DNA from 2 places in the Neobacillus sedimentimangrovi genome. Region 2 is predicted to be linked to the other one. Evidence: riboswitches for the same ligand, from Rfam matches in the RefSeq annotation. Region 2 holds a riboswitch; the other holds the start of a gene.
What was found. A riboswitch is a leader RNA that binds a small molecule or an ion and turns the genes downstream of it on or off. The one in region 2 is predicted to bind lysine.
Positions count from the first base shown of each region.

Region 1: linked by a shared signal. The riboswitch ahead of GZA11_RS11870 (amino acid permease) and the one ahead of dapA (4-hydroxy-tetrahydrodipicolinate synthase) in region 2 are both predicted to bind lysine.

Region 1 is NZ_JAAFZF010000036.1:14,857-19,075, forward strand. Features, by position in the region: partial or broken gene GZA11_RS11865 (group II intron maturase-specific domain-containing protein) at 71-535, shown strand; gene GZA11_RS11870 (amino acid permease) at 591-2,078, opposite strand; lysine riboswitch at 2,177-2,367, opposite strand; gene GZA11_RS11875 (DMT family transporter) at 2,789-3,757, shown strand; gene GZA11_RS11880 (DUF421 domain-containing protein) at 3,797-4,219, opposite strand, start outside.
Region 2 is NZ_JAAFZF010000001.1:22,953-27,171, reverse strand. Features, by position in the region: gene GZA11_RS00190 (phosphatase PAP2 family protein) at 15-668, opposite strand; gene GZA11_RS00185 (D-2-hydroxyacid dehydrogenase) at 858-1,790, opposite strand; lysine riboswitch at 1,957-2,138, shown strand; gene dapA (4-hydroxy-tetrahydrodipicolinate synthase) at 2,250-3,131, shown strand; gene map (type I methionyl aminopeptidase) at 3,239-3,979, opposite strand; gene GZA11_RS00170 (BsuPI-related putative proteinase inhibitor) at 4,201-4,219, opposite strand, start outside.

The sequences.
Region 1 (4,219 bases), on a different contig from region 2:
CAATTAAACAGATGAAGCACGCTAAAATAATGAATTCGATTCGATCTGAGATAGATCTTGTGAAAAATAACGGAGATTTCTTGGTTTCAGCTTTACCATTAATAAAGAACTGAAGGTACGAATTGATCAACAAAGTATGAAGCGCTTTAAGTTGAAGATTCGAGAGATTACCTCACGGTCAAAACCTCTTCCAATGGAAGTAAGGATTGAAAGGTTAAACCGATATCTAATAGGATGGTGCGGATACTTCGCTTTAGCCGATACTCCAAGCAAATTCAAAGAATTAGATAAATGGATAAGAAGAAGGCTGAGAATGTGTAAGTGGAAACAGTGGAAAAATCCTAGAACGAGAGTGAGGAAACTAATCGGTTTAGGTGTGCCTGACTACAAAGCACATGAATGGGGCAACTCTAGAAAGAAATATTGTAGAATTGCCTGCAGCCCAATTCTACACAAAACCCTCGAGAACACCTACTGGAGCCAACGAGGGTTGAAAAGTCTATATGATCGTTATGAATTTCTTCGTCAATCTTAATAGAACCGCCGTATACCGAACGGTACGTACGGTGGTGTGAGAGGTCGGGGGTTAGTCACCCCCTCCTACTCCATTGATTTTCATTATTTAAATCGCATTGTTCTAAAGGAATAATCTTTGTTTTTTTAGTAATTTTATATCCAAACCATAAAAGAAGGAATAATGGTAAACCGATGTAAGAAACAAGTACACCATGCCAATCGATTCGTTCTCCTAAAAAGGCAGTGTAATTTTGTCCTAAGACCACAATCCCACAAATTGCAAGGGCAAAAAGCGGTCCGAATGGAAAGAATCTCGATTTATAAGGTAATAAATTTAAATCCTTACCTTGAGCTACATATGCCCGGCGGAAACGATAATGGCAAATGGCAATTCCAAGCCAGGCGATGAAGCCTGACATACCAGAAGCATTTAACAGCCAAACATAAACTGTTCCATCTCCAAAGAAAGAAGCAAGAAAAGCCAATGTTCCAACAAGAGTTGTTGCAATTAATGCATTAACTGGTACACCACGTTTGTTCAGTTTTCCAAGGAATTTAGGAGCCTTTCCTTCACGGGCCAATTGCCAAAGCATACGGGCAGAAGCATACATACCTGAATTACCAGCTGATAATAAGGCAGTTAAAATGATCGCATTCATAACGGAAGCAGCAAAGGCAATTCCCGCATTTTTAAATACAAGTGTGAATGGGCTAACGGTAACATCTACATTAGCTAAATTTTCATCGGTATATGGGATAAGTAAACCAATGACTAAAATGGCTAAAACATAAAATAATAGAATTCGCCAAAAGACGGAACGAACAGCTTTAGGGATCGATTTTCCCGGGTTTTCGGTTTCACCTGCTGCCACACCTAGAAGTTCTGTTCCTTGGAAAGAAAATCCAGCTGCTAAAAAGATCCCAAACATAGCCATAAATCCGCCATTAAATGGTGCATCCCCGATGGTAAAGTTTTTAAATCCGACAGTGTGGTCACCCATAATACCAAATATCATTAATGTACCAGAAATGATAAAAACGATAACAGTGACGACTTTAATTAAGGAGAACCAATATTCTGCTTCTCCAAATCCTTTTACAGATAGATAGTTAATAAGAAAAATGGCAGTTAAAAAGATGGCGCTCCAAATGAATGAGGGGCTATCAGGAAACCAAAACTTCATAATCATGGTTACGGCTGCAAGCTCAGCAGCAATTGTAATAGCCCAATTGTACCAGTAATTCCAGCCGAGGGCGAAACCAAGGGCCGGGTCAACAAACTTCGTAGCATACGTACTAAAGCTTCCGGCAACTGGCATATATGCTCCCATTTCAGCAAGACTGGTCATTAAAAAGTATACCATCATGCCGATAACTAAATAAGCAACAAGAGCCCCTCCTGGACCAGCTGTATGAATCGCACCACCAGTGGCTAAAAATAGGCCGGTACCGATCGTTCCACCAAGTGAGATCATCGTTAAGTGACGGGATTTTAATTTACGTTTTAATTCAGTATGTTCATTTCCCGATTTGATTTCGTTTCTACCTTGTGCTGTCTGCATAACTATGACTCCTTTTTGATGTATTTGGAAGGAGTTTGGAATAAAAAATGCCACCGAGGACGACTCGATGGCATTGTGAATACCCCGCATCATACCTTCCGAAAGATAGCTCTTCACGCATGGATGGTAAGGCCAAGCGTGACAGTTCTGTCCCTATTCGGAGACAGCCCCAGCATGCATTTACAGAGATAAATTGCACACTTCGGCGGCTTTTCCTTTCAAATGGGGTCATTGATGTCTCTGCATCTCGTCCATTTTACTAATAAAAACCGCGACCTCTACCTCATCGGTTTTGATGAGGATTTTTATTATGAAATTAATATACTATTAAATTATATTTATTTTTATAATATAGTCAATAGGAAATTTACAAACTCCTTATATCGAGTCTATATGGGGGAGTATCATTTCAAATGTAAATCAATTAAAAAGCTACAATTATTTATTGACATGATTTTGATTATTCGTATCCTAATACTTTCCTTAATTTAAGGTGACGGTACATTTCATAAAATCCTATTACTAAAAAATAACTGTTATTAAGATGAAAAAAGTAATGAAGTCATTCGTATAATTATTATTTTCTGTTTATTATTAAAATAACATATATAATGCTATTTTATCGATTGGTAATTTTTTTAACAACTTATTATTAAATAATTCAGAATTCTGTTATACTTTTCGCTATAAGAGGTAAAGGAAGTGGAAACATGCGGCCAATTATTTTAGGCATCTTTTCTGCCTTCTTTTTTGCGTTTACTTTTATTTTAAATCGTTCAATGGATCTCGCAGGAGGAAGTTGGATTTGGAGCGCATCTTTACGGTATTTTTTTATGGTACCATTTCTTTTCCTAATCGTATTAGGAAGGAAAAATTTGAAGCCACTTTTGTTAGAAATGAAACGAAAACCCGGCACATGGGTTCTGTGGAGTACAGTAGGTTTCGGTTTGTTTTATGCACCTATCTGTTTTTCCGCTGCCTATGCACCTGGATGGCTGATTGCCGCAACTTGGCAAATAACCATTATCTCAGGATCACTATTAGCTCCATTATTTTATGAAACCATTGAAACGGAAAAAGGAAAAGTACAAGTTAAAGGGAAAATTCCATTTAAAGGATTAACTATGTCTTTCATTATTTTGGTAGGAATTATTTTGATGCAGCTTGAACACGCTAGTAGTCTTACAATGCTTGCATTAACTCTTGGAATTCTTCCTGTTGTAATAGCTTCATTTGCTTACCCATTAGGTAATCGAAAAATGATGGACGTGTGCGAAGGACGTTTGGATGTCTTTCAGCGTGTATTAGGAATGACTTTAGCTAGTATGCCGGTATGGATCATTTTATCCCTATATGGCTTGTTAACGGTGGGACCACCAAGCATAGGGCAATCAGTCCAGTCTGGTTTAGTTGCAATATGTTCTGGTGTAATTGCAACCGTATTATTTTTCCAAGCCACTGACCTTGTGAGAGGAAATATGCAAAAACTTGCTGCAGTAGAGGCTACACAATCGATGGAAGTGTTATTTTCCCTCATCGGTGAACTTTTGCTGTTACATACGGCATTACCAACACCTTTATCATGGGTGGGAATTATCTTGGTAATGGGAGGTATGGTTCTTCATAGTTATGTAACACATAAAAAAGATCTGCCAGAGGGCAGAAAAGTTAGTGCCTAAATATATTTCCTATTATTTGTAAATAAGAATTTTTTGAAATTAACCATTTAAATATGGACTTAGTTTATTTATCGTTTCTTGCAATAGGTCTGCATTCTTTTTATACATGGCTTTCGACTTTTCACAGTCAGTTGAAAGTGAGAAAATTTCTAAATCAGCTTGGGCTTTTTTCAATGACGCCAGCAATAATGGCCGCTGAGCAGGGGAAGGCACTTGAATTTTATCATCATATAAATCAACTGTAAGTTCACCGTAAGAGTTCACCTGGCCCATAAATACATTATCTAGTGTAACCCCTAGTTTTTCTAATTCACTATAAAGCCAACCTCGCCCTTTACCTGCTTCTGTTAGTTCACCGTCAAGGATTTTTCCATCAATAATGACCGTTTGCGGTTCCTTTTCATTTGGCATTTTCATTTGAAGATCCTTAGGTGTTAAAGGGCGATGTTCTTTTTTCAAAAG
Region 2 (4,219 bases):
TAGATCGGCATTATCTATCTGCTCTTAACCTCTTTTGACTGTCTATCCTTATACCATTGGAAAAGCCAAATCGTTATGGTCAGCCAAAAGCCGCTTGCCATATATCCACCAATAATGTCGCTTGGATAATGAACACCCAAATATATGCGGCTAATTCCGATCATGATAATCATGAATGCACTAAAAAGAATTAACATCGTACGCCCGGTCCGAGTCCGAATATGTCTCCAAAGTAGAAAAGTTAGTATACCATATACCGTAAAAGCATTCATGGCATGCCCACTTGGAAAGCTATATCCTCCAATTTCAATCAAACGATGTAAATCTGGACGCGCCCTCTGAAAAAAAGATTTTAAAGCGTGATTCAACATAGGAGAACCCGCAATTACCACAATAAATAAGATAAGTTCTGATCGATGATGTAGTACAAAGTAAAGAAATAGGATAATCAATACACATAGTACGATAACTACTTTTGTTGAACCAATATTTGTAAAAAATTTCATGACTGTTGTCAAAGCCGGTGTCTCCATTCCTTGGATAGCCCGAATCACAGTACTGTCAAAGTTTACGATTTTATTCCCTTTTACAAGCAAGGCCAAAAAACTAAAAGTGATGAAAGAAACCAAGCATGTCAATAAAGCTCTACTCAACGGAAATTTTTTCACTCCAATACTTCTTTATTGCCAAATGGATCTACTATATTTTTTCCGCTTCTACACCATTTTAATCTAATAAAAAACTATTAACCAATTGTTTGAATTATACTTTTTTCTCCTATAGCATAATTTGCTGTGCTAATCACTACTTTATCCTTACGATCTTTGCCATAAAGCCAGACAACTTTCAATTGCCAATCAATACCCTTTTTTCACATTTACTTTATTGTGAAGTGGTTTTCCCTCTTCAATATTTCTCAGCGTTTCCAAAAAGCAATACGCTCCTTCCGCAGGCGTCGTAACAGCAGAAATATGTGGTGTGATCAATACTTTTGGATGCGCCCATAATGAATGATCCTTTGGGAGTGGTTCCTCTGTAAACACATCCAATACAGCAAAGCGCAAATGATTATGATCTAAGGCATCAAGCAAAGCATCTACATCCAGTGAAGCTCCTCTTCCGACATTTATAAATCCTGCCTCCGACAATCGTTGAAAGATGTTCTCCTTGAAAAGTTTTTCTGTGAGTTCTGTCAATGGAAGAGTATTGATGAGATAGCCTATATCGGGCAATCGATCATAATGCTCCTTCACTGTCATGACTTCTTTAAAAAATTCCTTTTCTTTCCCACTTAAAGAAACACCATAGACCTCTACTCCGAAACTGGCAAAAATCTTCGCTATCGTTTGACCGATCTCCCCTGTACCGTATATCATCACCTTTTGTTCATTTAATAATTTCGGGGTTATCGGGTACCATTTTTTTTGCTGCTTTAACTCTTCAAATTGATTATGAAACTGTAAATCTTTTAATATGTAACTCAAACAATATTCTGCTATTCTCTGACCAAATGAGCAAATCGTTCTCGTTAAGAGGACGCTTTCGTCCCAATCTTTTTTAAATAAAAACCGGTCAACTCCAGCTCCTAATGAATGAACCCACTGGACATGACGATAATCAATATTAGACTGTAAATGAAACGAAACGAGTGCATCAGCCCAATCTAAATCCTCTTGAGTAAATTTTTCTTCTGGCATAAACCGAAAATTTTTCTGCAGTTTTTCCTTTTGAATAATGGTTTGGAGTTCTTTAAACATTGGACTAACTACTAATATATTATTAATTCTCATTTTTTCACCCCTCCATTTATACCTTTTCTTGCTTTAAAATTGAAAACCCTTTTCGAAAAAAAATATTCAGGATTTTTTCTATTTTTTTCACAAAAACTCTTGAAGAAATGGAAGGAATCTGTTATATTACAGTCAATTAAATATTTTCTTACTTCAAACCTTTTGAAGTGAGGATAGAGGCGCAAAGACCATTAGTACCCATTCGGAGGATAATGAGGTCCAAGGATGAATGGCGAAAGGGGAATTTGCCGAAGTTTCAATGAACCTCATTGTTCTTGAAGCTGGTTCTGCTGTTGAATAAGCACAGAACTGTCATATAGGTAAACTATATGGAGGGCTATCTCACGCATAGGAACGAATTTTGTTTATGTTTCTACTACAGCAGCGGATGCCTTTCGCTGCTGTTTTTTGCGTTGGCCATACCCTCTACTAAAAAATTGAAATAAAGGGTGATTAAAAATGAATTTTGGCCAAGTTATTACCGCGATGGTAACCCCATTTGATGAAAACGGTGAAATTAATTACGAAGCAACAAGGAACTTAGTAAACTACTTAATTGCAAATGGTTCTGATGGATTAGTTGTTGCTGGTACGACCGGTGAATCCCCCACTTTAACGAATGATGAAAAAGTGAGTTTATTTAAATTTGTCGTTGAAGTGGTTAATGGTCGGATCCCAATTATCGCAGGAACAGGTTCCAATAATACACGAGCTTCCATTCAATTAACCCAGCAAGCCGAAGATGCCGGAGTAGATGGGATTATGCTCGTTACTCCATATTACAACAAACCATCTCAAGAAGGATTATATCAACATTTTAAGGCAATTGCTGAATCTACATCCCTACCAGTCATGCTATATAATATACCTGGGAGAAGCGTCGTTAATTTGTCAGTAGACACCATTGTACGTCTTTCGAAGATTCCAAATATCGTTTGTATTAAAGAAGCAAGCGGTAATTTGGATGCGATGGCTGACATTATCAGCCAAACACCAGACGACTTTACATTATATAGTGGGGACGACGGTCTGACCCTCCCTGTTCTATCCATTGGTGGCGCTGGTGTCGTTTCTGTCGCTTCCCATATTATTGGTAATGAAATGCAAGAAATGATCAGGCGTTTTAAACAGGGAGATGTGCATGGTGCAGGTTTAAGACATCGCAGCCTACTTCCGATTATGAGGTCATTATTTTCCGCACCAAGCCCAGCACCAGTAAAAGCAGCATTAAATATGAAAGGAATTCACGTTGGCGGACTACGATTGCCATTGGTTCCATTAAATGAAGAAGAAACTTTAGCCTTGCAAAAAATTTTATCAGCCGGGGGAGTAGAAGTATAAAAACCGGGGTTACTCGCCCCGGTTTTTCGAATAAATAGGTAACCTTTTTGGAATTTACTGTACCATCCCACGGCTGATCCTTTGATAGGGTAGTGCCATTCCCTACATTATTTAGTTATAATGATTGGACCATCCTTCGTAATGATTATCGTATGTTCTACTTGAGCTACAAAACTTTTCTCAGTAATATATGTCCAGCCGTCACCTTTTTCAAATACCTCTTCTTCCAATGTTGAGATAAAGGGTTCAAACGCAATAACCATACCGTCCTTTAACAGTTCATCATCCCATGGCTCATAATAATTATATATATGATTCGGTCTTTCATGAATTCTTCTGCCAATGCCATGACCGGTCAGATTTTTAATAACTGTGAACCCATTCTGTTTTGCCGTTTGATATACAGCCCTTCCAATTCCGCTTTTTTTGGATCCTGGCTTAATCTTTTTTAATCCCGCTTCAAAAGCAAGTTGAGCCACTTCACATAACTTTTCTAGCACTTCGTCCCCATTACCAACCACAAAAGAGATTCCTGTATCCGCAAAATATCCATTTTTCGAACCGGAAACATCGATATTGACGATATCCCCTTCTTGTATTACGCGATTCCCAGGAATCCCATGAGCGACTTCCTCATTAACACTAATACAAGTGTAACCAGGAAAATCATATTCTCCTTTTGGAGCAGAGATTGCCCCATTTTTCTCAAATAGCTCTCGAGCCATTTCATCCAATTCTTTGGTGGTTATTCCAGGTTTTGTCCTTTGGACTAATTCGTCTCGAATAGCTGCTACTATTTTTCCAATCTCTTTTAATCCGTTAAAATCTTCTTCTGTTTTTGCAATCATCTGTATTTCCCCTACTTATTCATTTTTTTAGTAAAATAAACTCATAACCTATATTGTAGCTTTTCTTTTTGGAAAAAAACAAGATATTAATGTTTTTCTTATAAAAAATATCAACAATTTAAATCATTTCTTACCAAAAACGATCATTTTCATGTTATTATTCACCAAAAATCTTTTCATCATATACCCTTATAGAGAAAATAGGCACAATTCCACCGTTTTTATGGCTTATTTATCATG